DNA from 3 places in the Bacillus sp. CGMCC 1.16607 genome. Region 3 is predicted to be linked to each of the others. Evidence: riboswitches for the same ligand, from Rfam matches in the RefSeq annotation. Region 3 holds a riboswitch; each other region holds the start of a gene.

Region 1 (10,073 bases), on a different contig from region 3:
AAATCAGGTGAAGAAGAAACGATTGACATGAATGCTGCATTGTTATCAGCAAGATCCTCTAATTCCTTCGCTCTCCATTTTGGATATTCATGGAATGCTTCATCTGGAGCAAGTTCATATTTTAAACGAGATACAGCATCGTCATTCCAATTGACAATGACATTATGTGCGCCCACTTCATAGGCCTTCTTAACAACTAATCTTACAAACTCAGCAGCATCAAGTGTTCCATTGATTACAAGGGTTTGTCCCTTTTGAATATTTACCCCTACTTTTACAGCTAACTCAGCATATTTCTCCATTTTTACTTGAAAGTCATTCATTCTCAAAACCCCTTTTTCAGAATGTTATATTTTATTGTAACGACTATTATTAGAAAAATAAACTAATTGATTTCCCTTTTTGAAAAAATAAAGAGAGGGGATTACTCCCACTCTCAAGATTATTGTTCTTTATGTGAATAGACCTTTATATGTGCAATAACGCCAAAAGTGAAAATGCTTACAAATGTTAAAACGCCTGTAAAAGTATTAGGAGACAAGTAATCATACCATTCCATCTGATCGTCCACTCCTTAATATAACAGATTTTACTTTTTTTCAATATTATTATATCTAATTATATTACAATTTTGTGAACTTTCAAGGTATATTTTGTGAACATATTTAAGACGAAAACAGTTCAAACAATAAAGTTTGAACTGTTTACCTTTACTATTTGTCCTTCAAAGCAGCCTTCAATAAATCCCCTAAACTAGTTCCGAAATCATCCTCTTTCTGAGAATATTTCTGAACTAGTTTGCGTTCCTCATGTTTAGAAACGGCTTTTTTCTTTGCTTCGGCTTTTTCGACTAAATTACATGGTCGACATTGGAAGTAGGCGCCGGCCTTGCCATCATGAATCTCCATTTTCTTGCGGCATTGTGGGCAGCGGCGATTCGAAAGCTTTGGATCTTTGCGACGGCGATAACTGCATTCATGGCTCGAACAAACTAGAATTTTTCCTTCTTTCGTATTTCGCTCTTTAAGAAATGATTCACACTCTGGACATTTCGAACCAGTTAAATTATGTGCGCGGTATGTTTTATTACTACCTTTAATCTCGCCAACAAGCTTTTCAGTTTGCTTCCGAATGTTTTGTAAAAATTCCTTTGGACTCGCTTTTCCTTTGGAGATGAGCTCTAATTGCTCTTCCCATTTTGCAGTCAGGTCAGGAGATTTTAGTTCATCGTTAACAAGCTCAAAAAGTTGCTTACCTTTAGCTGTTGGAATAAGCTTCCCGTTCTGGCGCTCTACGACTTCCGTTTCAATAATTCTTTCAATTAATTCTGCTCGAGTAGCAGGAGTCCCTAAACTGAATTTCTCCATTTTTCCTAATAGGTCGGCCTCAGTAAAGCGACTTGGTGGTTCGGTCAAACCTTTTGACACTTGAACAGAGCGAATCGAAAACTTTTTGCCAACATCTAAATGTAACTTTTTATCATTTGAATTCGTTTGATTGGTTAATACCTTTTTAAAACCTAGGTTTACAATATTCGTTTCACGTAAGACGAGATTTTCTTTCCCAGCTTTTAAAGTGATATGAGTTGTTTCGAATTCATATTCAGGGTAGAACAATGTCAGGAAGCGACGTGTGATTAAGTCGTAAACCTTCCGTTCATCTGAATCCAATTGATCCAATCGAAGTCGTTCCTCAGTAGGGATAATGGCATGGTGGTCGGTAACTTTCGCATTATTAAACACCTTTTTAGCAGAAACCTTTCCACCATTCTTAATCGGTAGCTGGGTTTCTTCTTTATAACCGGATGAAATGGCTTGTAAGCGCTCAAGCATTGTTGCTTCCATATCAGTTGTTAAATAGCGCGAATCAGTTCTTGGGTAAGTAACCAATTTGTATTGTTCATATAATCGTTGCAGGACAGTCGATGTTTTTTTAGCTGAAAACCCAAACCGTTTATTGCAATCTCTTTGAAGTTCAGTCAAATCATAAGGGAGTGGTTGAGCTTCTTTTTTATTTGTTCTCTTCACATTGTCGACGATAGCTTCTGTATTTTCGAGCTGCTCCTTTATTCGATTAACGGTGTTTAGGTCGAAAATGCGCTTCTCGCCATCCTTTTCCCATTCGGCATCACTTGATCCAATGGGTACTTTGATCGTCCAGAATTCTTTCGGCACAAATTTCTGGATTTCTGACTCCCTTTCTAAAATTAGAGTCAAAGTAGGGGTTTGCACACGTCCTGCGGAGAGTGGGTCTTTATACTTTGTTGTTAAAGCTCTCGTTACATTTAAGCCAATAAGCCAATCGGCTTCTGCTCTACAAATGGCTGATTGATAGAGATTTTCAAATTGCTGACCTGGCTTTAAATTTTTAAATCCGTCTTTAATTGCTTTATCTGTATAGGATGAAATCCATAATCTTTTAAGCGGTTTGCGCCATCTAATTTTTTCCAAAATCCAACGGGCAACTAATTCACCTTCTCGTCCAGCATCGGTTGCAATGATGATTTCACCAATATCGTTGCGTTTAGACAAGTTTTCAATAGCCCGAAACTGATGATGTGTTTGTTTCATCACATTTAATCCCATTTTGTCAGGGATGATTGGCAAATCCTCTAAATTCCAAGTTTTAAATTTTGTATCATATTGTTCAGGCATTTTTAGTTCAACTAAATGTCCAAGAGCCCAGGTTACAATGTATTCTTGGCCTTCTATATAGCTTTTGGATTGGTTTTTACAGCCAAGTACACGAGCAAGCTCTCTAGCCACGCTCGGCTTTTCAGCTAAAATTAATGATTTCATGAAAAAAACTCCTTTCATTCCATTAACAGTATACCGAAAAATGTAGCTTCTTGACAAAATTCGAGGGGAAAGCATAGAATAGAATGAATGGTATGTATTTTTAGATAATTCAAATGTTTCCTTAAAGGAAGAGGATTGCGATGTTGCATACAAACCCAACTAATCATTTAAATAGTTTTTTTCAAAAGAGTCTGGATTAAATTAATCCAGGCTCTTTCTTTATTATATTAAAGTGGTAGAGGTGAGAAAGATGGTTGAATTAAACGGTCATTTATTAACATTAAACACAGTAAAAGTGATATTGAAGAAAGGGTTGAATGTTTCGGCATCCAAGGAAAGTTTAGCCATTGTTCAAAAAAGTCGTGATGCGGTTGATAAAATTGTGGCAGACCAAAAAGTAGTTTATGGCATCAACACGGGATTCGGAAAGTTTAGTGATGTTCCTATCGACCAAAATGATGTGAGAGAGCTGCAAATTAACTTGATCCGTTCCCATGCTTGTGGGGTTGGAGAACCGTTCCCGAAAATCGTTTCAAAAGTGATGCTTTTATTAAGAGCGAATGCATTATTAAAGGGTTATTCAGGCATCAGACCAGTTGTCATTGAGCGATTACTTGAGCATTTTAATAAAGATATTGTTCCTGTTATTCCACAACAAGGTTCGTTAGGTGCTAGTGGGGACTTAGCGCCGTTATCACACTTAGTCTTGCCTCTTGTTGGCGAAGGCGAAGTCTTTTATCAAGGAAAGAGAATGCCAGCTGGCGAGGTGTTATTTTTAGAAGGAATGACTCCCTTGACGCTTGAGGCAAAGGAAGGCTTAGCGTTAATTAATGGTACGCAGGCGATGACTGCTATGGGAGTGGTAGGGTATTTAGAGGCTGAGGATTTGGCTTATCAAGCAGAACTCATTGCTTCCCTTTCACTTGAAAGCCATAGAGGAATTATGGATGCTTTTGCAGAAGAAATTCATGTAGCACGAGGATACAAGCAACAGGTAGATACGGCGGCAAGAATAAGAGGTTACTTGAAGGATAGTAAATTAACAACTAGCCAAGGAGAGGTCCGCGTACAAGATGCTTATTCGTTAAGATGTATCCCACAAGTACATGGTGCATCCTGGCAAGCGTTGGATTATGTGAAAGAGAAATTAGAAATTGAAATCAATGCGGCAACAGATAATCCGCTTATTTTCCATGATGGGGATATGGTCGTTTCAGGTGGAAATTTCCATGGGCAGCCAATCGCTTTTGCAATGGATTTCATGAAAATTGCAGTGGCTGAGTTAGCCAATATTTCTGAGCGTAGAATCGAACGTTTAGTCAATCCACAACTAAATGATTTACCACCGTTTTTAAGTCCAGAGCCAGGCTTACAATCAGGTGCGATGATCTTACAATATAGTGCTGCTTCATTAGTTTCGGAAAATAAGACGCTGGCACACCCAGCAAGCGTGGATTCGATTCCATCATCTGCTAATCAAGAGGATCATGTAAGTATGGGGACAATCGGATCTCGTCATGCATATCAAATTATTCAAAATGCACGTAGAGTATTAGCTATCGAGATTATGTGTGCGCTGCAGGCTTTAGAGTATCGTGGGGTCGACCTAATGGCATCTGCGACTAGATCCATGTTTGAAAATGCTCGTGAAATCATGCCTTCGATTGTGAAGGATCGCATTTTCTCTACGGATATTGAAGCATTAGCAGAATGGATGAAAAACACTTCTGTTGAGGAAATGTTGATTCATCCAACCACAAAACAGGAAGCATAATTTTAAAGGGATAAGTCCAAATTCAAGGACTTATCCCTTTGTAAATTGTCCAGCTTCAGCGCCTAGCCCCGACGTACAGGATGTACTAGTGTCGACAATGCGACAGGACGTCGCGTTTTTGTCGACCTCGAGGTCAAAAGTTCGCCACCCAAAAAGTCAAAGAACGACTTTCTGGGTGGCGAAGCATTTGCTTGGCAAACCAAAGAACGGTTTGCATAAGTGCGACTAGGTCTCTGGCTTCGCTTCTCTCGCCAATCGACCAGTCTTCTTTATCGGGGCTGATCAAGGCGCTTACGCTTTTCTAATTATTCAGATTCCTCTACCCGATTTTTAAAAGCTTCTTGTGTAACAATGAATTCCTCATCCTCAATTGCTTGTTTTGCCTGTCTTTCTACTTGATTGTTTTTCGGAAGATCGCCTGGATGACCTTTCTTTTTATGTTCGAAATGATTTCCGCGTGCCATAATTTATCGACTCCTTTCACTTTGACAACGATAGATTTCCCTTCATAGGTGATAAGTATGTAAAGAGGAAATGAGTTGCGTAGTATTAAAAGTTTCAGACTAATAAAATGTATCTTTCTCCCCTTTCGTTTATAATGAGATTAGGAATTAACATGCTGTTCGAGGGGGATTATTGATGGATTTTTCGTCGATTGTTTCAGATCATAAAATTCGTAAGGCATATGAAGATGGGGAGTTTGAAAATTTACCTGGCTTTGGTCAACCTTTGAAGCTAGAAGATTTATCGGGAATTCCAGAAGACTTACGAATGGCTTATCGCTTAATGAAAAATGCTGGATTTTCAAATGAAGAAAACAAGATAAAGCAAGAAATGATGACGATTGAAGGATTAATGCGCAATTGTGAAGACCCTGATGAAAAACAAAAACTACAAAAAAATTTAAATGAGAAACTCCTTCGATTTAATCAAGTTATGTCGAAAAGAGGCAAAAAGACGAACTCATCTATGTTTAAGAATTATGAAACTAAAATTGATAAAAAATTGTTTAAATAATTAAAAGCGCATATTCCTTGGCAAGGCTGCGCTAAAAAATAGGTTTCTGGAAGGACTATACCTGTAGTCTTTCTTTTTTTGTATCGAAATTTTTCTAAAGAAAACAGAAAAATTGTCGAAATAAAATATAACAGAAAGATTTTAAAGTTTGAGATAAGATAGGTGAACGGTTTTATGGATAAAACGTCGTTAATTGGTATTATATTAGCAATCATAGCAGTTGGGTATGGGATGTTCTTAAAGGGAGTAAGTCCGTCTGCATTAGGGAACCCCGCAGCACTTCTAATTATTATCCTTGGGACAATCGCAGCAGTTACCATTGCTTTTCCAACAAATGAGTTAAAAAAGGTACCAAAGCTTTTTGGCATTCTATTTAAAGAAAAGAAATTAATGTCTCACACCGAGTTAATAAGAATGTTTTCAGACTGGGCACAACTTGCTCGTAAAGAAGGATTATTATCTTTAGAAGCTAAAACAAATGAAGTGGACGACGCTTTTTTAAAAAATGGTCTATCTTTAGCTGTTGACGGTCAAAGTGCAGATTATATTCGCGATGTTCTTTCCGAAGAGATTGAGGCGATGGAGGAACGACATTTGTCTGGTGCCGCTATTTTTACTCAAGCGGGGACATATGCTCCGACACTGGGAGTTCTTGGAGCAGTAGTTGGACTAATTGCCGCATTAGGTTATATGAATGACATCGAAGCATTAGGACATGCAATTTCAGCGGCATTCGTTGCAACACTAATGGGAATCTTTACTGGCTACGTTTTGTGGCATCCTTTCGCAAATAAATTAAAACGAAAATCGAAACAAGAAGTAAAACAAAAGCAAATGATGATTGAGGGAATTCTATCCATTTTGGAAGGGGAAGCGCCGAGAGTTATTGAACAAAAACTGGCTTCTTATCTACCTGCAGGTGAACGTAAAAAATTCCTTGAGGAAAGTGTTGTGAAAAAGGATGAGTAGGCGTAAAAAAAAGCATCACCATGAAGACCATGTTGATGAATCATGGTTAATACCTTACGCAGACCTTTTAACATTGCTACTTGCTTTATTTATAGTATTATTTTCGATGAGCTCGATTAATGCCCAAAAGTTTAATGCTATGTCAAAAGCGTTTAATCAAATTTTCACTGGTGGTGAGGGTGTATTAGAATTTCCTTCGCCAGTTCTTGAAAAAGTAACACAAGCAGAGAAAGAGGATAAGGAAGAAGAGTCAACACAAGAGGAAATGGATCAAGACCACAAAGAATTAGAAGATATACAGGGGAAGGTTAATCAGTATATTCGTGATAATAAACTACAAAATAAACTTGGCACGGAGCTTACGGATGAAGGTTTATTAGTAAGAATTCGAGATAATGTGTTATTTGATTCTGGAAAAGCAGAAATTCGTAAAAAGGATTTAAAGGTCGCTAATGAAATCTCGGGTTTACTCATTATGAATCCTCCAAGAAATATCATTATTAGTGGGCATACAGATAATGTGCCGATTAATAATTCGAAATACGAGTCAAACTGGGATTTAAGTACTATGAGGGCTACTAGTTTTTTAAAGGTTTTATTAAACAATGATAAATTAGATCCACGTTTATTTAGAGCAACAGGATTTGGTGAATATCAACCAGTAGCATCGAATAATACAAAAGAAGGAAAAGCGAAAAATAGACGTGTTGAGATATTAATTCTTCCGCGTTACCAAGACTAGACATTTTCTGTTTAGTCTTCTTTGATTTATTTTCGACTTATGTAGCAGTATTTTGACTTATTCGATGTTGTAGTAACATTCTAATTTTTATGAAAATTCAGCATGTTAGCACAAAATGTCTTAATTTGGTAGAAGTTGTTGGAAAAAGATGGTTAGAATAGTAAAGTGTATGACAAGAAACAACACCCTACTCTAAATGAACTAGATATAATAACTTTAGAAATAATCCTTAAGTAGGAATTCAGAAAAGGGCTAACCTATTGAAAGGTAGGGGCGCAAAGTTGCAGATCTAAGGTAATGTAGTCACATTACGATGATGGCTGAACTGCCTGGGATACAGATGATGTATTTTGGGGGAGATAGGGTGAGTAGGAGAATGGACTGGTTAAAAGATTTAGACAAAGAATGGGTTCAACTAATTATGGAAGCAAAGCAACTTGGAATGGACTTAAGCACAATCAGAGAATTCCTACACGGGAATGAAATTAAAGAGCTATTGATTGAAAAATAAAGAGAATGAAAAAGTATTTCTTCATGAGAAGAAATACTTTTTTTGTCAATTATTCATTCTTACTTTGGTTTAATTTCCATCTATTAAACTCTAGGAATTCACGAAATTGTTCCTTTGATATCCCAGAGCCCATCGCTTCTTGGACCAACTTTAACCAATCTGTGTCCAAATCTTCTTTATCTATCGGATCATGAATTAAATTATCGACAGACACCCCTAGTACCGCAGCAATTTTCTCTAAAAATTGAATCGAAGGATTAGTTTGTAAGTTTCTTTCTAAAGAACTTAAATACGATTTGGCCACACCAGCTTGTTCGGCAACTTCGGATAATGACATTCTTTTTTCTAATCGCAGTTGTTTAACACGTTCACCAATCATTGAGATTCACTCACTTTAATGTATTTAGTTTTAACCATTATAACAAAATAAATTAAAAAGTTCCATATAAAGAACAGATAATTTATGGAAATAGTAAAAAGGGAGGATTGAAATGTAAATTACCTTTGTGCATTGTTCCTACAGGTAAAAGTGGTGCCTTTTACTTAGTTTTCTGACAACAATTTACTTAGTCAATCAAACCTTTGAACAACAAAATCCTACATATAACCTAACAAAATGTTCTGCATAAATCTTTTTCTATGTTAAAAAAAGGGGTAAAATGAAAGATAGCCTTAATACATGGATTTTGAATGGAAAGAAGGGAAAACTTTGATTATATTAAAATCACCTCGTGAAATAGATAAAATGAAGGCAGCTGGGGAACTTCTTGCTGCCTGCCATAAAGAAATTGCTAAAATGATTAGACCGGGTGTAACGACTTGGGAAATTAATGAGTTTGTGGACAATTTTTTGAAAAAAAATGGGGCAACACCTGAACAAAAAGGTTATAAAGGATATGAATATGCTACTTGTGCCAGTATTAATGATGAAGTGTGTCACGGATTTCCTCGAAAAACGCCACTTAAAGAGGGAGATATAGTTACGATCGATATGGTCGTTAATCTAAATGGAGGATTAGCTGATTCCGCTTGGTCCTATGCAGTAGGCGAAGTCTCTAAAGAAACCGCCAAGCTCTTAAAAGTAACAAAGGAATCTCTTTATAAAGCGATTGAAGTGGCAAAACCAGGAAATCGTATTGGTGATATCGGTCATGCAATCCAAACATTTGTCGAGGCAGAAGGTTTTTCCGTTGTTCGGGATTTTATCGGTCATGGAATTGGTGGAACCATTCATGAGAAACCTGATGTGCCACACTATGGTTTGCCTGGAAAAGGGGCACGTCTGAAAGAGGGAATGGTATTTACGATTGAACCGATGGTGAATATCGGTGATTACCGGACGAAGATGGATAATAATAAATGGACCGCAAGAACAATTGATGGAAAAAATTCTGCGCAATATGAGCATACCATTGCCATTACAAAGGATGGAGCGATTATTTTAACAGAACAAGTTTAAGAAAAGCAGAAAGGCGCCAAGCTTTAAGCGACAAGCAAACGATCAAGACGGCTGTTGGTTTTTCGTTAACCTTTATGACGGATGGGCTTTTGACTTCGAGCCGATGATGGCGCCTGAGATAGATAATAAAAAGGCAAATTCAAAGAAGAGGGTTCGTATGAGATTAATAACAATTGACGATTACAATGAAAAAACAATGCAGCTAGCACGACCAGTTTTTGATAAACAAAAAAGGGTGCTGTTAGCAGCAGGGCGGACAATTCATCCGACTTATTTAGAAAAATTAAAAAGTATGGATATATATTACCTTTTTATTGAAGATGCCGTTTCATTTGGGATTTCGATGGATGAAGTGTTAGATATGCCGACATGGATTGATGGGATTGGACTTTTACAACAAGCTTTTCAATCAATTGATAAAAAAGAGGAATTTCCAATTAGGGAAATCGGGAGGCTTGCCAATCTGATCGTAGAGGAGACAGCAAAAAGAAAAGCGGTTGTCTTAATTCCTACAACCTATTTAGCTGAAGAATTACGTTTATATGCCCATTCTGTAAATGTGGCTTTGCTGACGATTCAATTAGCGAAGAAGAAAAATTATACACCAACACAATTGCGAGATTTAGCTGTCGGAGCTTTGCTGCATGATATTGGAAAGCAGTTGACTCATGATTATGAACAGCATCCTGTAGCTGGCTTTGAATTTTTACGGAAAATCAGGGAAGTTAGCTTATTATCAGCACACATGAGTTACCAGCATCATGAAGCATTTAATGGATCGGGCTTTCCAAGAGGGTTGAAGG
Region 2 (10,073 bases), on a different contig from region 3:
AATAACAATTATACCTAGCATAATAGCTTCCATGATAAATAAATCCCCTAACTCCTATTAATTATTGAAAATGACTTCATTATGAATATTTTAAAGTTCCTTTAAAAGGATATATGTTCCATCCGCTACATTTGCAGGAATACCATTCAACTTACTATTATCCTGATATTTATGAACAATATCATTTCCTTCTAAGTCTTTATATTTTTTCATATTATGATATTTTTCCATTACTCGTATCGACTTCGGGTTTGTCGCTTCACCTAAAACAGCCTTCAACCCTTGTGAGGATGCCTTTGTTATCAATCTATTTCCTAATTGCTGAATAATTTCGTGACGGCCATGTTCAGCTATTACTCCTATCATGAATAAGTGTAATAACTCTCCATCTTGGATGTCTTTTCCGTTTCGTTTTTTATAATCTTCCATGAAACGTTTATCCACATCCTCCAGTACACGCAGAATGACATTCATATCATAAAAAGAACCTTCAAATATATCTTCTCCGATAATCTCTGGTGCATTTGTATCTCCAGCAAGAACACCAACAACTTTTTTATTACAGTCCTGAGCGACTGCGCAATATCCCTGCTCTACTGTAGATTCTAAATAATCCTTGGTAAACTTATAGAAATCTTCATAACCTATGTTTAATTGACCTACCATCGGTTCCTGAACCCATTTTCCTGAAACATCCATTCCAACAAATGAACGAGCTAGACACTCAGCTGCTTCCTGAATTAAAGCTGTTTGTTCCTTCGTTATAATTTCATATGTATACAATTCTAGTGTTGTTTGCACTTATTGAACTTCCTTTCAAATTTCAAAATAAAAGCCCCTTTTAATGTTTTGGGACCTAGCGTTATATCGAATGAGGGACACGATCGACAAATGTACCTGGGAAATCAATTCTTTCAAGTGCATTTCTAACTTGCACTTGAGCAATTTTAGATGAAGGTTTTACTGCAAGGATATCCTTGAAACCTAAGCTAGAATAAAATTGCATCGTTTGCTCTAATTGCGGTACTACTTTCGACGGGACTGGTGTTTGGTGAGTCGCATCGACAACAAACGTATAATCTTTTCTTGATACTTTATTAATTGTTTCCTGTAAATCTATCATATAACCTTCTGCATCCTCAGCTCTCATTAATCCATGCACCTGTACATGTACTTCCTTCGCAGATTCATTAATGGCCATTTTATATTTCTTTTTATCTACAACTATCATCTCTGATCTCCTTTTTTCCTATAGTCTGCTATACTTCATTGTCGACCTTGCACGGTTTTTCTGGGAATTTTAAAAAATAAAAGCTATCCCCTATGTAGATAAGGATAGCCAGATAATCGATTGTTATTATACTTGGCAACCCGACTATCATTATCCAAGAGGATTTTAGACTCGTAGCTTTGCGTCCTTACCTTTCGATAAGTTTGCCTTTTTCAATTTTTTTAAATAGTTCTAATCTCACACTAATATATTACTATTGCATTATAAATTAATTACATTTTTTTGTCGAATTAGAAATATTTTCTTAATTTACAGACAAAAGGACTAACACATTTTAGATAAAGCTATTAAGATTTTAAAACCATATTAGCTTGTGCCTTTGGAAAAACAGTATCTAGGTAAAAGTCTTCTGCTTTCCAGTATCTATTTTGAAACTTTTCAATATTTTTTTGGGTATTTTCACTTTCTCGTTTAAATCTAATCTCCCTTGGACAATCCAAGTAAATGACAAAATCAAAATAATCTCTCCATTCCTTTCTCTGAAGAAATACACCCTCAACAATAATTAGGCAATTTTCTGGTAAACTGATAGTGTGGGTACTATGAGTATCATGCGATGCTTCATAAAGTTGGAGAGTTACCTGTTCTGAAACTTTTAATTTTTGAAAAAGGGATTCTTTTAAGCTGTTAATATCCCATTGTAAGTAGTAGTACTCATACCATTCTTCATAGGATGTATTGTATCTTTTATTTTGTTCAACAATATAATCATCTAGATGAAACACCAATACAGTTAATTTACCCTCTTGCTCTTCCATCTTTCTAATATGATTTACTAATGTAGTTTTTCCTGATCGGCTTAATCCATCAATCCCTACTATAAAACGCTTTTCTTTGTCAGCCATTCCTGAAATAGTTTGTATTATTTCCGTTACTAGCTCTTCCAAATAATTACACCGCCTATCTAGTTAGCTTCAACGCTATGCAGATCATTTTATTTTTTTCTTTTTCCTTTACTCGTTAGCTCTCCTGCTATTAAGCCCAGGAGAAAATTGGTAATAATCAATTCACTTTCACCGGTCACAATTAATGTTAGAACAATAGATACTATCCCAAATAAAAAGCATTTAATGTCATATAAACCTCTCACTTAACCTTTCGATTATTTTTGTGTATTTTTTTAGATTATCATTTCTTATTGTTCCAGAAGTCTCCTTTTAAAATGAATCATAAGTATGTATAGTCTACTTCTTTAATAATTTCTTTAGTTCATTCTCTGATACAGGTAAGTAAAGCGCGTTTTTAGCATCAGTCATTACTGCCCAATACTTATCACCATATGACCAATGCCACCATTCCGTAAAATAATTAACAAAACCAACCGCTACCAAGGCTTCTGCAAGTATCTTTCTATTCTTCTTTGCTTCTAAACTTATATTTTCAGCGTCAAAATAGGTCGCATAATCTGTTTCATGAGGAATAGCATCAAATGGTGTACCAAGATCAAGTTCTCTCCCATAAGAATCTATAAGGGTTATATCCACGGCAGCCCCCGTTGGGTGAGGTGCCACTTCGGGTGGAGCCACATATTTTGAGGCTTCAGCCCTTATAGCGTTTATTTCCTGTATGTTGGAAGTCTCTTTAATTCGATTCATTGAATTTTCAATAGCCATTTCTTGAACATGTAAAGGCCTGTATCCCTCTTTAAGGAGAAAAGACAGACCTTCCGGAAGTAACTTTTTTGCTAAGGAAAGCTTAGTTGCAATCGATAAGCGAACACAAGAAAAATAACGACTCCTCTGTTCAAGAGTTGGGTCTATTTTAATACTAGGGTCAAAGATAGCAAGATTTACAAACGGTTCATTGTAATTAGGATCAACCATCATATTATTTATTCTAGTGTCGCTCATCAAGATTTTCTCCATAATTTTATTCCTCTCCAATGTAAAAATACATCCAATCTTCCTGTTACCACTTGCTCAAACACTACATTTTCAAATTATACTCTTCCATTAATTACAATAGAAGTTTCTTTAATGATACGCTCCCTCACTTGCCATTATTTAGACATAGCTCCCTATACAGAGGTTTCAAAAATAATCCAAATGATCAACCTGTAAATTCCGAGTCCATGCGTCGTAATCACAAGTAGCTACTGCAACAGGATTCCCTCCCCGAAAAAATGAGCCGCCATTTCTATGGCAGCTCATTTTAGTCTATTCAGGCAATTTAAATATTTAAAGTATTCATTAACCCCAGATAGAAAGCTAATATATAGCTAATTCCAAATAAGACCGCTAGTATTGGCTTAACTTTTTTAAAACTAGCCAAAATCAAAAGCAAAAATAGGATAGAAAGGGTAATCAGAATGATCGAATGGAAAGAAGGGTTGATTGTCAAATGAAGAATAGACGAGATATCCTTTCCTATTAACCACTCTACCAATTTAGAAGCACCTTCTGATTTAATGGTAAATTCCACCTCATGTGGAGGTGATAAAGTCCCCAAAATACCAGTTACATAAAAAATAAGAAATATGAAAATACTCTCGGTCTTAATCCAAGGAAGAGGATTAAAAGATAAATTTGATAAAGACCTTTTGGCTAAAACTCCATTTATAAAAGCAAAAACTAAAACAGGTATAATAGAAATGTGTTTTAAAAGTAACATCTGCCCATAAGGTAGTACCCATGCTTTAACATAATCCTCCGGTTCCACCACAAAAAACATTAGGAATAGTCCACTAACTAAGATAACGATTAAGCATATACTTGCTAATGGGGTAAACCATTTTAGAAACTTAGACCAGAGGGGCTGCTCTTTTGCAAACCAGGCCACATGGATTAATATCCCCGTCCATAATGTAACTACTAGAAAATGAATTGTATGAGTAATTGTTCCAGTTAAAAAGGACAATGATGCCACATGGCTAGAGTATCCTATAGCTAAAATCATAAGAAATAACAATAATGCTTGTAAATATTTAGATCCTTCAACATAAAGGGTCATCCACAAAAAGGTTGCCATAAAACCGATAAATATCCAAGCTCGTCCTACTTGAAAATCGGTAAGAACAGAATGTGTCGCTAAATTTAACCCTACACTATCTTTAAAATAAAATATCACCTGTATCACAGGTCCAAGAGAAAATATAATAACGCCAAGTGTGGACAGGAGTAAAGCAGGTTTGGGTAGATAGATTTTAGGTTTATTCTCTTGTGATACGAATTGTAAGGCTACGTGTCCTACTAAAAATGAAAACATAAGGTAATTACCGAGTTCTGCAATAGGTATTAAGAAATTCATATTAACTCTTCCTTCTAAAAAGCGATCGGATACCCACAATGAAGATCAAAACAAAAACTACTATGCTAATGGTTCCCACCATGTTGTTTGATTTATTTTGACCGCTATTATTTTGTGAATCGGTAGTCTTATCATCTTGCTGTTCAGCTGATTCATCATTAGTAGGTGGATTTTGCGTTTCAACATTGTTTGATTCTTTTTGTACTATAAATGGAATAATACCTTCTATCGCATGTCCGTCTTCCCCTGCTATTCTCCATTTTACTGTATAAGAGCCATTGTCTAATGGTTGTGATAGTGTGCCAATCATTTGAGTTTCTTGTACTTTCACCTGATCAAGTGGGATTTTAATTTCACCTTTCAGCAATTCCATCGTGCTTAGTTCCTCAATTTCGCCTTCAAACTGAAGGCTGATTTCCACCAAATTACTATCAATAATTTGTCCCTCTTGAGGAAAGGAAGACTTGATTTCAGTATGGGCATTAACCATTGTTGGTCCAGTTAATGTAATGATTAATATGATTATGTATAATAGTTGCTTCAAATCTTTCCCTCCATTTGGATACCAGTAATTTTTCGATACAACATAAACCGGTGACCAGCATTTATAAATGATCTGGATTCCAGCCATTATTCACTTACTCTCTCCCTTAAAAAAGCTTCCCAATAAAGGGAAGCCCATCTTATTTATCTTTTACTCGGAGAAGTCGTAAGCTGTTTAACGTAACAATAAGAGTAGCACCCATATCTGCAAAAATAGCAATCCACAATGTTAACCATCCAGGTACTACTAATAATAAGGCGACAAGCTTAATTCCTAATGAAAAAGTAATATTTTGTTTAATAATGTTTAATGCTCTTCTACTTAGTTTTAAGGTAAACGGCAGTTTTCCTAGATCGTCTGCCATTAAAGCAATATCAGCTGTTTCTAATGCCGTATCTGTTCCAGCGCCACCCATAGCAATTCCGACCGTAGAAGCCGCTAAGGCTGGTGCATCATTCACGCCATCACCGACCATTCCTACTCGGTCGTATTTATTTCTTAATTCCTTGATAAAGGCTAATTTATCTTGTGGCAGTAATTCTGCTTGAATATCTGAAACACCAACTTGTTTACCAATGGCATTTGCCGTTCCGGAATTATCCCCTGTTAGCATAATCGTTTTTTGAACACCAAGTGAGTGGAGTTTTTGAATAACGTCCTTACTGTTTTCTCTTAACTCGTCAGCCACCGCCAGTAATGCAACGACTTCTTTTGAAGTACCGGCAACCATTACCGTTTTTCCTTGGTTTTGAAGCTCTATAATTATGCCTTTTAAGTTGTTAGGAATGCCGTTCGGTACGATTTCGTCAAACAAATTCGGACTACCTACATAGTACGTTTCACCATTTACGTTTCCTTTAATCCCCTTTCCGGTTATGGAAGAGAAGTCTTCAATGGCAATGCTTTTATAAGGTAAATTATCTTGCTCCGCTTTTTTCATAATCGCTGAAGCCAATGGGTGTCCCGATCCATTTTCTAAAGCCGCAATGATGGTTAGAATCTCATTTGAGTTTGTATTTGGTTGCGGTAAATAGTCTGTAACCACTGGTTCACCTTTTGTTAAGGTGCCTGTTTTATCAAAAGCAATCGCTTTTAGCGCTCCCATTTCTTCTAAATGAATTCCACCCTTAATCAAAACACCATTTCTCGCAGCATTTCCAATTGCCGTCACAATTGATACAGGAGTGGAGATGACCAAAGCACATGGACACCCTACCACTAGCACAGCTAATCCTTGATAAATCCACTTACTCCAATCGGCATCAAATAGCAGCGGCGGAAAAATGGCAACTCCTATTGCAATTAAGATAATAATCGGTGTGTAGTATTTAGCAAAACGATCAACAAATGCTTGAGAAGGCGCTCGTTCTGCTTGAGCTTCCTCAACTAAATGAATAATCTTGGCAATTGTGGTATCGTCCACATGTTTGGTTACCTTAACTTCGAGAATCCCTTCCTCATTTAAAGTTCCCGCAAAAACTTCATCATCCACTGTTTTGGAAACCGGAACTGATTCACCTGTGATGGCGGCTTGATTGACGGACGAAAGGCCTTTTACTATGGTTCCATCCATCGCAATTTTTTGGCCTGGCTTAACAACCATGATGTCTCCAATACGGATATCATCGACCTCAACCATCAATTCTTGATTACCTCTCCGAATCAAGGCTTCTTTTGGTGCAATATCCATCAAGGAACGTATGGATTGTCGTGCCTTATCCATTGAATAGGATTCAAGTGCTTCACTGATGGCGAACAAAATCACAACCGTTGCGCCTTCTCCCCATTCCCCGATAAATGCAGCTCCTATAATAGCAATTGTCATTAATGTTCTCATATCAAACTGTAAACGGACTAAATTTTTAAGTCCTGTTCCAAACAAACGATAACCACCAATGATAATGGAAGCTGTATAAGCGATAACCGATGTCATACTCTCCTCACCGTTTAATTCTCCTGATACCCACCCCATTAGTAAGAAAACTAGAGATGCAATAACAGTTGAATGCTTCTTCCAAAATGGTTCTTTCACTTCTTCAAATCGTTGTTTTTCAGGTATCACTTTCAATTTTTCAAAAGCGCCTGCTTTTTCAAGTTCTTCAATGGTTGTATCCCCATATACGGTAAGTTTGGAAGCCCCAAAATTGACACTAGCATCTGAAACACCATCCAGGTGTTTTACGTTCTTTTCGAACTTAGTGGCACAGCCAGCTCATGAGAATCCTTGAATTCGGTAAACCGTTTTTGCCTGTGATTGCTCTAACGCCTTATCCATTTGCTTTCCCCTCCTGTTGATGCATAAAGGCAATTTGTATCAATTGTTTAACATGATCGTCATCCAATGAATAAAAAACTAATTTGCCTTCTTTTCGATATTTTGCTAACCCTAAATTACGGAGCAATCGTAAATGATGAGACGCGGTAGCTGTCGTACAGCCTACAATATTAGCCACATCACACACACATAATTCATCTTCCTCATTTAAAGCAAAAGCAATCTTTACCCTAGTATCATCGGCTAATGCTTTAAATATTTGCGATACAGCCAAAGTATTGAGTTGGAAAACTGTTTCTTTGACTCTATTTACTTTCTCTTCGTCAAAACAGGTTATTTCACAAACATCATCATGCTTCAATTCTTTCACCATCACTTATTCAAATACTTATTTGATTATTAGTATATGTAGAAACTTTCTTATGGTCAAACATTTATTTGAATGATTTATTTGAATGATTTTTTTAAAAGATTTTGCTATAAATAAAAAGCCAACATTTTAACCTATGTAAAATGTTGGCTGGCCGAAATATTTTTAGTGATTATTCAAATCGTTTAACTCAAAGTTAGCATTAAGGAATAGTTCCCTTTAAGTCAGATTCGTCAAGTATTATTATTTCAGATCTTCTGCTTTTCAAGTGGCATAGTTTTTTTTCAGTGGTGTAAAAATTGTTATCACCAGGGCAACAACTGCTAAAATCATGCCTCTGCCCGGATATTTCTAAAGCTAACTTAAAAGGGTAAAAGAGCCTTGTGGGTTAATTTCCACTAGGAGTTTTTGTTTTTAGTACAAAGTAGGGATTGGATAACAGGCAACCGTTTCAATTAATCTTTCATCAAAACCATAGAACGTCCAAAATGTACCATTCCACCTATATCCTGCAACTTCGCCATATTGGAGGTACGTAGGATAAAACCAGAATCCCTCCCCATTTACTAGCCAAACATAGGTGTAGTTATTTAAACAATCGACTAAATAGTGTGAAGGAAACGGTTTTGGTGGAACGTATGGCGGTGGAGGAGATTGTGGTTGTTGTCTCGTTGAACCTTGAGGTGGAAAAAATGCCATATATATTCACTCCCTTATTAGATAATTACCCAATATAGTATGTTGATAACTTTAAAGAGTTAAAAACTGGGGTAAAATCCAAGGTGAATTGGAATAAAATTTATTGAGCTTGTGATTGATCTTTTATTTTAGACCCCTTTTTAAAGCTTCAAGAAAAACAGATGGTATTTTTATGCGCTGTTGAATAGTGGTATAAAACCTCCGTTTTGTGTGGAGGTTTTCAATTTTGTCCCTTTAGAGTACACCCTATTGTATATAATGATTGGACCTATGTCCCAATTTTTAAGGAATTATTCGTACAGACTCTTTTGGAGCTAACTCGTCATAGTCTGTAAGGACGGGAAAACATTGGTGATTCACCACGGGGATTTAGGGGAACACTAGCTGCAGGATCTGGGAAGCAAACAGACTTGAATGTTTTGAAAACGATCGCATGTGGCACAAGTGGTTTTTGATAATAGTTTAGAGTAAATACGAAACAGTAATGATAATTTTCAACTATCAATAAGAAAGAGGCTTTACGCCCCTTAATTCTTCTAAAAGTGACTAACAAATTACAATGATTTTATAAGAGTACAGGTACATTAACATCATAAAAACCAGTTACTCGGTCTCCAATTGAAACCATTCCATGATCTAGAAAATAGATTGTTGGACTAATAATGAAATTTACTATTGTACCATCCTCTCTTAAAAGGGACATTAATTTAAAACTTTTCCCTCTCCAGAACTTATTAAATGATCTTGAATCATCGTAACCGTACCAGAAAAGAACTGAATTTTTTCATTTTCCCCCTCCTTAATGATTAATAATGAATGAAAATTAATCCTCAAAAGCCTTGAAGGATAAAATGTCTGAATGTAATTTCAGTTGGCCTTATAAATATTATGATGATGGCAATTAGATATTACATTATCCATGCAATTAAATAAGCACAATAATTCTATTAGGCTATTAGAAAATGATGATAACATTCGGAATGAAAAGGAGTATGTTATGTATAATCATTATTCTTTGACTAATCAGCAAAGTATTGTATCGTTTGTACGTGGTGATGTAACTGGGGATAGAGTACCTGATAATGTCTATTTGACCGGAGTAAAGACCCCATCTAGTCCTTTTACTCAAAATATCATCCTGCATGTTCAAGATGGAAGAACTGGAGTGGTGAAAAGTGTGCTGTTTCGTGATAATGCAGGCTACAATCCTACTATATTCTTGGGCGATTTTACCGGGGATGGAGTAGATGATATTTTAATAAGTATTGATACTGGTGGTAGTGGCGGAATCATGTACCATTATATTTATTCCTTTTTGGATAATACAGCACAATTGATATTCAATTTTAATGTATATAATGAGCAGTACCAATATGAGGTTACTTACCTTGATAATTTCAAAGTGGAAGTTGTCAGCAACATTAATAATAAAAAGTACATCATAGACATATCAACAAAAGGTGCTCAGTATTTAAATGAAATATATGATGAAAATGGTAAACTGAAAAATCCTATTAATGGTTTTGTTAATCCTTTAAGTGGCTTATATCCTGTAGATTTTGATTCAAATAAGGTTTATGAGCTTTTGGGGTATCAAAAAATTGCAGGAAGGTATAATGCAGATTCGCTAGGGTATGTTTTGAATACT
Region 3 (10,073 bases):
AGTCTAATGAGCGCCATAGTGGACATAAGTAATCGAATGTCAGATATCGCACAGCAAATTGAGGAAAGAATCCAGGAAGAAGAGAAATTGAAAAAAGAAAAAGACGAAAAGGAGAAAAAAGAAAAAGAAGCTAAAGATAAAGAGGAGAAAGAAAAGGCAGAGAAAGAGGCAAAAGAGAAAGCGGAAAAAGAAGCGAAAGATAAAGCAGAGAAGGAAAAGGCAGAGAAAGAGGCAAAGGAGAAAGCGGAAAAAGAAGCGAAAGACAAAGCAGAGAAGGAAAAGGAAGCTAAAGATAAGGAAGATAAGAAAGAGGAAGGCAAAAAAGAAGAGACTAAACAAGAGGAATCGAAAAAGGAAGAACCTAAAACAGAAGAACCTAAGCAAGAGCTACCTAAAACAGAAGAGACTAAAAACGAAGAACCTAAAAAAGAGGAACCTAAACAAGAAGAACCTAAAAAAGAGGAACCTAAACAAGAAAAAGCTAATCCAGAAGAGCCAGAGCAACAAGAGCAAAAATCAGAATAATTTAAAACATATATCTACTCAAAGAAAAAGAAACGGACAGAATGGGCGAAAACGCTCTCTGGCCGTTTCTTTTATATTACTCACCTAAACACATATTAATAAAATCCATTAATCTTTCTAATAAAATCAACATAAGAGTGATTAGGTCCTATTCCCTGCCGCTTTAATTTATAAGGGTGATCCCCTAGTTTAACATTTCCGGTTTCGGTTGTGAAAGCTAATCGGATACCAGCCACTTTTGCTGCTTCAATCGTCTCATTATCATATTGACCAAAGGGATACGCTAAATATCTAATCCTTGTTGGATCGTCGTAAATTTTGCCAATATAGTTCTTCCCTTCCACAAGATCCTCTTCTATTTCATCTTGTGATTTGGATATTAAATAGGGAATCTGTGTTTCCCTTTCGCGTAAATGCATCAACAGTGTATGATGTTGGAAATCAAAGACGTCCGTTGTTTGCCTCATTTGTTGAAAACCCATATGCTGCAGTATTTGCGGGTCCCATGGTAGCTCAGCTGACCTCGTTTTTCCACCAATCACAAATGAAACAGCTTTTTGATTATTTTTTTTCAAAATCGGGTAAGCATACATTAATTGTGATAAATAGTTATCATCGAAAGAGATTACAGCAACCTTCCCCGTTAAATTCTGTTTGTGAAGTAAATAATCCTCTAACTCATCTAAAAGAATAGTTCTCCAGCCGTTATTCTTCAAATAATTCATTTGAAGCTCAAACGATGAAACTTTAATGACCATCGCATTTGTATTGAAAGGTGTGTCCTCTGGTTCCTCAAGCATATGATGGTACATCAAAACAGGTATTCCTGTGTCCTCATAAACATTACTGCCATGTATATATCCAGATTGACCCGCCACATTAACTAAATACCAATCCCCTATTTTCTTTACAATCGGGTAACGAATATTTGTATTAATGACAGCAATCGGTTGGCTACCTTTTGCTGTTTCTTTAAAAATGAAAGTTGACTTTTTCGTAATGACTACTTTGTTTGAATTTTTCCAAAGTGTAGGTAAGATAAGCCCTTCATTTAAGACATTTTTTATATAAGCTTCCTTTTTCACGATTCCTGTACCATTTCCGAAAGGAAGATAATAATTAACTTCATCCTCATCTAAAACTTGGTACGTCTGACCTGTTAATAATTGACCGATGATGACCGATTTGCCATCGATTTGGTCGTATACCGGGACTGTTTTTTCGGTGGTAATTTGATTTATGTTTTCCGCCCCGTATGCTATTTTTTCAATTGATAGCATGGAAAAAACGATGACAAAACAGATAAACAATACTTTGAAACTACAATTCTTCCACATTTCTCCTCTAAAACCCTTTCTCTCTATCTAACTATTTCTAATATATAGAATCCTATCTCAATATTATAAACGAAAATCGTAATTATGCACTTAATTTTATAGAAAATTGTCGGATTTTGTCACAAAGAACATAAAAGTGGAAAGTACCCACTTATCGTTGAAAAGTAAAAGATAAACTGGTGTGAAGTTTGTTCTTTAACCTTCATGACAGATTGACTTTTGACTTCGAGTATTTGGTGCCTGGAGCTAGATAAAATTAAAAGGCATCAATTTTATATAAGGATGGCATTTGTACACTAAGGTTTGATATTGGGGACAACGTGATCTTCCATTAAATAATTTAAAAGCTTTCTTCAATTTAAATTTGATTACTTCATTTCATTTTATTTTACAAAAACTTTCTTAAATTATGCTCGGAATGACATTCATACAGCAGCTTATATAAGAGAAACTTAAAAAATTATCATTGATACGAATAATTAGAAAGCAAACTGTGGACTACTAAATGACAGATATGTTTTCGTCAGTTTAACTTCATTATTCTTTTCAGGTGGTGGTTCATTGCGCAAATAATTTGACGGTATTTTTGTCTACTTTGCACATAAACATTTATTTTTTGGGAATCATGTTATTGAAAACTTTGAAAGAAGGTGGATTATAGTGTTGCAAGTTATTCGTCACGAATTAAAGCAAGAAGGTAATCAAACCACGATTTATCTATACTTAGATCCAAGTTTGACCGAATTCGCTCGGGAGTTAGGCGAAAAAGGCTCCGATGAGGATTTAAATCGTTCCATAGCTAGTTACGTTAAAAAGAAATTTCCAAACCTAAAAGATGCAACAGTAAAGGTTATGGTTGGTTCCATGCTTGTTACAACGTTTGCAATGACTCCTGCTCTAGGCCTCTTCAAAGGTGACAAAGCAGAAGCCGCTGAACTAACAGCGCAAACAACTGCTGCTACAGGTGATTTTACAGACCTAACTGGAGTAACAGACCAAGAAACATTAGCTGCGATTAAGGATTTAAAAGAACGTGGCATGATTCAAGGCTTTGAAGATGGAACATACAAGCCTGGTGAAAAAATTAATCGAGGAACATCTGCACTTATGTTCTATCGAGCACTAGGATTAAAACCAACTGACACAGTAAAGTTCCCTGAAATTAATAAGGATTCAACCTTTTATGAAGCTGCACAAGCACTTGGTCAAAAAGGTGTATTTGAAGGATATAAAGATGGAAAATACCATGGTGAGCAAGCTCTTTCATTAGAACAAGCTGCTAAAGCATTAGTTAGCGCATATGGCTTAAAAGCCGTACCTGGAGCTGCAACACCAGACACATCTAAAGTTTCTACTTCCTTAAAAGAAGCAGTCACCGTCGCTTTCCAAAACGGAGTATTAACCCAAGCTGATATCGATCGTGCCAAAGACCAAGTTGATCGCGCCGACTTTGCGAAGTATGTAAAGCGTGGCTTAGATGTATATGAACAAGCAAATCCAGCGGTTGTAGACGTAGCGTCCGCTACTGTGACTAGCCCTACAACAACAGTTGTTACATTAGATAAAGCAAAAACAGGACTAACAGCTAAGAACTTTGCTGTTAAAGTAGATGGCAAAACCATTACACCTACTAATGTTGCTGCAAGTGCAGATGGGAAAACTTATACCCTTACTCATGAGGATTTAAGTGGGAAAGCCGGAAAAATCAATATTAACGGAAAAGACTTTGAATTTGATTTTGGTGCGCCATCAGTAAAAGAAGTAGCAGCAATTAATGCAAATGAAATACGTATCTCTTTTAACAAAGAGCTGGATAAAGCATCTGCAGAAACGATAGCCAATTATTCAATTAACAATATTGATTTAAAAGGCGGCGATACAGCTACACTTCAAGATGATAAGAAAACCGTTATTATTAAGCTTGCAGCAACTGGGGCAATTGGTAGTGAACTATTAACAAACAATACCCATTATCAAATAACGGCTAAAAAGGACATCCTACTTGCTACTGGTGATAAGCTAGGAGCGGATCAGGCGAATATTCTAGCCTTTAATGATACAGGTAAGCCAATTGTTACATCTGTAAAGCCATCCGAAAATAAAAGTATTACTTTAAGCTTTAATGAAAGATTAGACCCGGCTACGAAACCAACTGTTGTCATTAATGAACGAAATCTTACTGCTGCAAATGTGACCGTTAATGCAGATGGTACAGTTACTTTAGCTGCTAATGATCCAGTCATAGCAGGTCTAGAAAATAATAAATCCTACACAATTGTCGTTTCGGGGGCAAAGGATCTAGTAGGAAATACAATGGATCTTTATTCAACAAACTTCAATTATTCCATTGTCAATGTCGCTCCAGCTGTAAGTTCTATTAAAGTTGATGGCGAAAATGTCTTTGAAATTACATTTGACGAAAATCTAAGTGCAGATCTTGCTAATGGCTCTACCTTAAAGGTGTATAAAGGAACAACCCCACTGACTCCAGATGCAGTGACAGATGTCAATAATGATAATAAAACGTTTAGAATTACATTACCATATGGCTCTGTTTATGCTGCTGGTGAAGACTCTTCTGACATAAGGGTTGTCCTCGAAGGATATAAGGATGCTCAAAATAATGTCGGAGTTAATAAAGAACAGACCGTTTCATTTGTGAAGGATACCATTAAACCAACAGTCCAAAAAGCTGAATACAAAAACGGTGATGTCACATTAACATTCTCTGAAGCACTAGGAGCTAAAGCTGCTGCTAGCTATTCGGCTAATATGTTTGTCACTGACTTAAATGGAGTTCGTTATGATGTGAGAACAACTTTATCAGCATCTGGTGCAAAAGAATTATTGGCACCAAATGCGATTACAGCAGGAGCTAAGACACTTGTTCTTGATGCTTCCAATTTACCTGATGGCGCATATACATTAAATGTCCAAGCAGGGGCATTCTCAGATCAAGCGAACACTCCTAATGATAATGCAACACAAAATATTTCCTTTACAAAGGGAGCAGCAGCTACAACTGATACAACTGCACCTGCTGTAGTTAACGTTGCTGAAAAGAGTGGAACAAAAGGAGTCTTCACTGTTGAATTTGATGAACCTGTTAAAGGTGGCGCTGTTGTAGGGTCAGCAACAAACCCTGCTAACTACCTAATTAATGGTTCAGCAATCCCATCTGATTCAACTATTTATTTAAGTACGGATAAGAAGACAGCAACGGTTACCTTACCTGCTGGTTCAATAACAAGTTCTGGAACTAAGTTAATTACGGTTAAAGATGTTCATGATTTAGCAGGTAATATGATGAACCAAGTGACTGTAACTGCATCCTTAACTGATAATTTAAAACCAGAGTTAAAATCAGCTTCCATTAATGCTGCAAATAGCCTTGTATTAACCTTCAGTGAAGCATTTGGCACAGCTGCAGGTCAGCCGGTTGATGCTGGTGACCTATTGATTAAAGTAAATGGTGCAACAGTTCCTGATGCACAAGTCACAAAAGATACAGCCGATCCAACAAAATATGTCATAACATCTCCAACCATGAGCTTTGCTACAGGAACAGTTGAAGTTGAAGTAAAAGCAGATGCAGATGCGGTAGATATTAGCGGTAATACGATTAAAACAGGTACAAAACTAACAGCAACACGATAATGGGACATGGGGACAGTAAACTGTCCCTCTTGTTCATAACTATTTTTGTCTGATGAAATGATAAGAAATGAAGTCCTGTAGAGAGAAATTCTACAGGGCTTTCTTCTTTTTCTATGTACGAATTGTTACAATATAAAGAGATGAACCATGATAAGAAACATTTACTATAAACGATAATCAAATGGTTAAGAATTACTCGATGAACCATCATTAGTTGAAAAGTGGAGAAAAAGCATAAGGGCTTGTCGTTCCAATTGAACATGCGAAGGATTTACTAGATTAATAAAGGACTTGTTGGAATATTCCCGCAGATTTTTCTTTTTATGGAAGTATTTGATTTTGCAAACAATTAATCAAAGCAATCTCACCTCCTTTATTCTTTATTATGCACAGAGAAAATTGATGAATCTAAAGGAAGCTTGCCCCATATTTGCCAAATAATTAAACATTTATTAGAAGAACGTTCAACAGCGTAATTCCATATTGGACTTTTCTTTTTTAATGCATGAATACTGAAAGGATTGTTACAATAAGAGTAGAAGAGTCTTGAAAGGAATTTGTACAAATGAACAATGATGCAAATGAAAAGGATTTAATTGATGATGAGCCACCGTTAGAGGATTTTTTTCTGGTTGAGGAAGTGGATGAAAAGACTATTCGGCGTAGGAAGCGAAGGGGCTTTTTTCTAAAAACTGGTGCTATTGTTTTGGCGTTTGTGTTTTTAATAAATGGTTTAGCCATTTGGACTGATGTCATTAATATCCCGGCGCTTGAGTTTGTTAAAACGTCATACCGGTTATCCCAAAAAGAATCGATTCAAACTGCTAAACAAGCTGTTGTTAAAATTGAAGGTAATGGTGTCAAAGGCACTGGCTTCAATATAAATGAGGATGGACTCATTATTACGAATTCACATGTTGTTGAAAAAATGATCTCGATTAATATTTATTTTCAAAATAATAAGGTTTTTAAGGGTCGGGTGATTAAAAATAGCCCTGAACTTGATATAGCCATTGTAGAAATTGATGGTGAGAATCTACCTATATTGAAGCTTCAAGAGACACAAAAATGGAAAGAAAACGATCATGTCTATATTATTGGCAATCCCCTTGCCTATACACAAATTGCTAATGAAGGAAGTATTAAAGGGATGGCCATGATGAATGACCGATCCACACCTGTCATGACCATAACTGCTCCAGTATATAGAGGGAATAGCGGTAGTCCCGTGTTGACTGAGGATAACGAAGTCATTGGGGTTGTGTACGCTACTACTGTTCCAAAACTCTTGGGAAATGAAAAAGCTTCAGGTCTGGTTGTTCCGATTGAGCTAGTGAAGGATCTTTTAGAAAAGTAGGAAAAGATAACCTAAGGATTATAAATTCAGAACCAAAAAATCCCCCACAATTAAGGATACACTAATTAATACGAAAATTCTAAATAAGAAAGGCACTCGCCTATTAGACTCTGCTAATAAGGGAGTGCCAATTTAATGTAGAGCTACTTAGACAGAGGCAGACTTCTAAATCATTTTTTTATTCAGCCCTGCTCTTTGCTCTTCTCTATTCTTTAACTCTATTTGATATTTAACCAACTCTGTTACATCTAATTTCTTTTTCCTGCTCTCATTAACAATCACATGCATGCTTTTTGAAGTATTAATGTTTTTTTTAACAAAATCAGCTATCACTTTCTTGTCTACATTCTTCTTCGTTAACATTTCTACAGCATCCGAAACCGTCTTTACTATATCACTATACTTTTTCGCATGAAATAACTTATTGACAATGGCTTGATACTGCCCTATTACGTTACCCACTTGCCTTGAGTCTGGCTTGCCATTGAACATTCTGATGGATTGGGCTGTCTTGTTTACCTTTGCTAGTTCTTTGGTTGCTTCTTTCCAATCCTTCAGCTTTCTTTCCATTACGCGTTCAGCCAGATTAGCTTGATTTTTTAAAATTACTGCTTCCGCCTTTGCTTTGATCTCTGCTTGTACCTTGGCTTTAGCTTCGGCTTTCGCTTTGATTTCAGCTTTAATTTTTGCTTCAGCATCTGCTTTTATTTTAGCTTCAAGCTCTGCCTTTGCTTTGGCTTCAGCTATTTCCTTCGCTTCCTGTTCCGCCTTTGCTTTCGCCTCGGCTTCTGCCTTTTCCTTCGCTTCTTGTTCTGCTTTAGCTTTTGCCTCAGCCTCTGCTTTCGCCTTGGCCTCTTCTTCCGCTTTCGCTTCAGCCTCTGCTTTTTCTTTAGCATCCTGTTCTGCTTTCAATTTTTCCATCTGGTTTATCTCTTCTTGGCTCGGGCCACTTGGTATGGTAGGGGGAAGCTTAACCCCTACAGGTGGCATTGGTTCTTCAATTGCATTAGGGTCAGTGGTTTCTTCTTTCCCATTTTGGTCTTCAGATTGAATAGACGAAATCAAAAAATCCATTTCATCAATTACGACTATCATGCCCTCTACCACATTAATTGAATAGTCTGTTAGTTGTTGTTTCCCATCTTTATCCCAAAATGTGACTTCTGTTGCCCCTTCATTTTTAAAATTATTTTTACACTCCTCTAACGTCCTATCTAATTCAACTTTCTTAAATCGGAATATAACCTTTAAAACGATATCGCCTTGATCCGTTGTTAAATAAAGAACTGTATCAGTAGAAACAACTATTTCATCCGACAATATTTCATTTAAATCATTTTTAACAACTATATTCGTATAGTTACTCTTCTCGAGATCCAATTTTATTTTTTCGACTGTTTTTCCAAAGGGACCCACATCAATTTGAACTTCCTTTTCTAGTTGAAATATGTATTCTCCGCCATCCATTATGACTTTAAATCCATCTTCAATCACTACATCATCTGAAACATCATTACCAGATAAATCTTTAACAACAATAGCGATATTTGGATTTAACTCTTTCCATTTCCCTACTGTCATAATGCCTTGACTATTATCTAAAATGATTTTTTTTGTTGGGGATTCTTCATTAGCAAAAGCCGAAGCATTAGAAAAAATAATAGCCGACAGTATACCATTGACTATCATCTTTTTTAAAAAATTTCGTCTTTTTTTCTTTAGTCCATCGTTCAAAAAAATCATTATTCGGTCTCCCCAACAGATTATTCTTCGTGTATAGAAATAAAAAAGCCTATCACTTACCCTAAGTAAAAATCTAAATTCAGGGATGAATGATAAGCAGGTATTTTTATTCTATTAAAATAAAGGCAACCCGGCGATCATTGTTCCATGACTTTAGACCCGTAGCTTTGCGTCCCTTCCTTTCGAAAGGTTTGCCAATTTATAAGCGGAAGCAAACTTGTAAGCCCCGACATTACGATAATTACTTTCATTCTACCATTACTACCCTATTTAAGAAAGTGTTTTCAGGAAGAAAATCCCATACAAAATTTTACATTTAACTAGAGTTATTTTTCCGATAATTGTCATGTTCATAGTATAATAGAAGGAATGAGAGGTGAATAAAATTGAAAAAATGGTTGAACATATGGCTCACCTCGGCACTTGCCATATTGATGATCGCAACAGTAGCAAGGAATGAGCCAATAAGCCTTCCCTTGAAAGATACGAAAATGTCTTGGAGCTATTATCCTGAGGGCTCGCCAAAGGGATTGGTTGGAATTGCATCACCAGTCATTTCCTATCAAATTAACATCAAGGGTGCAGATGATGATTATCAACTCCAAATGCTCCTTAACGGAAAAAAAGTGAAAGCATCCTACGATCCAAAAACAGGTCTCTTAACCTATAAACCAAATAAACTATCTGGAAAACAAACCGTCAATGTCCAATTAATCGTCTATGAGGAAAAAGCCCTCGACATTTCCTGGAATTTTACTGTCGACACAAAGACGATCAATCCATTTTTGGAAAAAGATATGAATGTGTTATCGACAGTCCAAGAGGAAGCCGTTCAGCAAATCAATTCCTACCGAACGACATTGAAATTGAACACCATTTCAAAAAATCCAGTCCTTCAAAAGTCATCGCAAGCTCATTCGAATTATCTTGCAGCTCAAGGAGATTCCGGGCATGATGAATTTTTTGGAGTACCCGGATTTACTGGAGAAAACCCATGGAATCGTGCTGCCTATTTTGGATATTTAGGGACTGTTGGTGAAGGCATTACGTATAAAAAAGTGTCAGGACATAGTGGCATCGTCGACTTGATGGATGCACCTTACCATCGATTAAGCATCATCGACCCTTTCGTTGAAGAAGCAGGGGTAGGATTTAACAAACAAGGTGATATCGTTGTCAATTACGGAAATCCTACTTTAATGGACAAGCCATCCCAAATTGTCCTTTATCCACATAATGGTCAGAATAACGTGAAGAACAGCTGGTTTGTTGCGGAAACTCCCAATCCGCTACGTTTTTATCAGCTTAGTGACATTTTTGTCGGTTACCCGATTAGCTACGCCTATTTTTCAAAAAACAAGAATGATCAATTAATTGTCGAAAAAGTGTCTTTGACAAATGTGGCAGGTAAAGCTGTGCCATTTTATCCAGTCACTCCATCGATTGATGACCAC

Evidence for each region. A riboswitch is a leader RNA that binds a small molecule or an ion and turns the genes downstream of it on or off. The one in region 3 is predicted to bind cyclic di-GMP.
Region 1: linked by a shared signal. The riboswitch ahead of sinI (DNA-binding anti-repressor SinI) and the one ahead of ACFSO7_RS02250 (hypothetical protein) in region 3 are both predicted to bind cyclic di-GMP.
Region 2: linked by a shared signal. The riboswitch ahead of ACFSO7_RS01010 (hypothetical protein) and the one ahead of ACFSO7_RS02250 (hypothetical protein) in region 3 are both predicted to bind cyclic di-GMP.

The regions. Positions count from the first base shown of each region.
Region 1 covers NZ_JBHUJX010000019.1:332,435-342,507, reverse strand. The annotation lists gene ACFSO7_RS14070 (aminopeptidase) at 1-323, opposite strand, end outside; gene ACFSO7_RS14065 (DNA topoisomerase III) at 714-2,798, opposite strand; gene hutH (histidine ammonia-lyase) at 3,049-4,572, shown strand; gene ACFSO7_RS14055 (hypothetical protein) at 4,878-5,036, opposite strand; gene ACFSO7_RS14050 (DnaJ family domain-containing protein) at 5,212-5,589, shown strand; gene motA (flagellar motor stator protein MotA) at 5,764-6,558, shown strand; gene motB (flagellar motor protein MotB) at 6,551-7,300, shown strand; cyclic di-GMP riboswitch class I at 7,541-7,633, shown strand; gene sinI (DNA-binding anti-repressor SinI) at 7,665-7,811, shown strand; gene ACFSO7_RS14030 (helix-turn-helix domain-containing protein) at 7,861-8,190, opposite strand; gene map (type I methionyl aminopeptidase) at 8,521-9,270, shown strand; gene ACFSO7_RS14020 (HD-GYP domain-containing protein) at 9,428-10,073, shown strand, end outside.
Region 2 covers NZ_JBHUJX010000004.1:34,320-44,392, forward strand. The annotation lists gene ACFSO7_RS01000 (methyl-accepting chemotaxis protein) at 1-33, opposite strand, end outside; gene ACFSO7_RS01005 (hypothetical protein) at 91-801, opposite strand; gene ACFSO7_RS01010 (hypothetical protein) at 863-1,231, opposite strand; cyclic di-GMP riboswitch class I at 1,363-1,449, opposite strand; gene ACFSO7_RS01015 (kinase) at 1,579-2,178, opposite strand; gene ACFSO7_RS01020 (M15 family metallopeptidase) at 2,476-3,156, opposite strand; gene ACFSO7_RS01025 (copper resistance D family protein) at 3,461-4,537, opposite strand; gene ACFSO7_RS01030 (copper resistance CopC family protein) at 4,539-5,168, opposite strand; gene ACFSO7_RS01035 (heavy metal translocating P-type ATPase) at 5,221-7,356, opposite strand; gene ACFSO7_RS01040 (ArsR/SmtB family transcription factor) at 7,349-7,717, opposite strand; gene ACFSO7_RS01045 (transporter) at 8,141-8,425, opposite strand; gene ACFSO7_RS01050 (VCBS repeat-containing protein) at 9,423-10,073, shown strand, end outside.
Region 3 covers NZ_JBHUJX010000007.1:189,345-199,417, forward strand. The annotation lists gene ACFSO7_RS02230 (hypothetical protein) at 1-525, shown strand, start outside; gene ACFSO7_RS02235 (polysaccharide deacetylase family protein) at 621-1,862, opposite strand; gene ACFSO7_RS02240 (Ig-like domain-containing protein) at 2,523-5,519, shown strand; gene ACFSO7_RS02245 (S1 family peptidase) at 6,085-6,876, shown strand; gene ACFSO7_RS02250 (hypothetical protein) at 7,042-8,619, opposite strand; cyclic di-GMP riboswitch class I at 8,741-8,825, opposite strand; gene ACFSO7_RS02255 (CAP domain-containing protein) at 9,006-10,073, shown strand, end outside.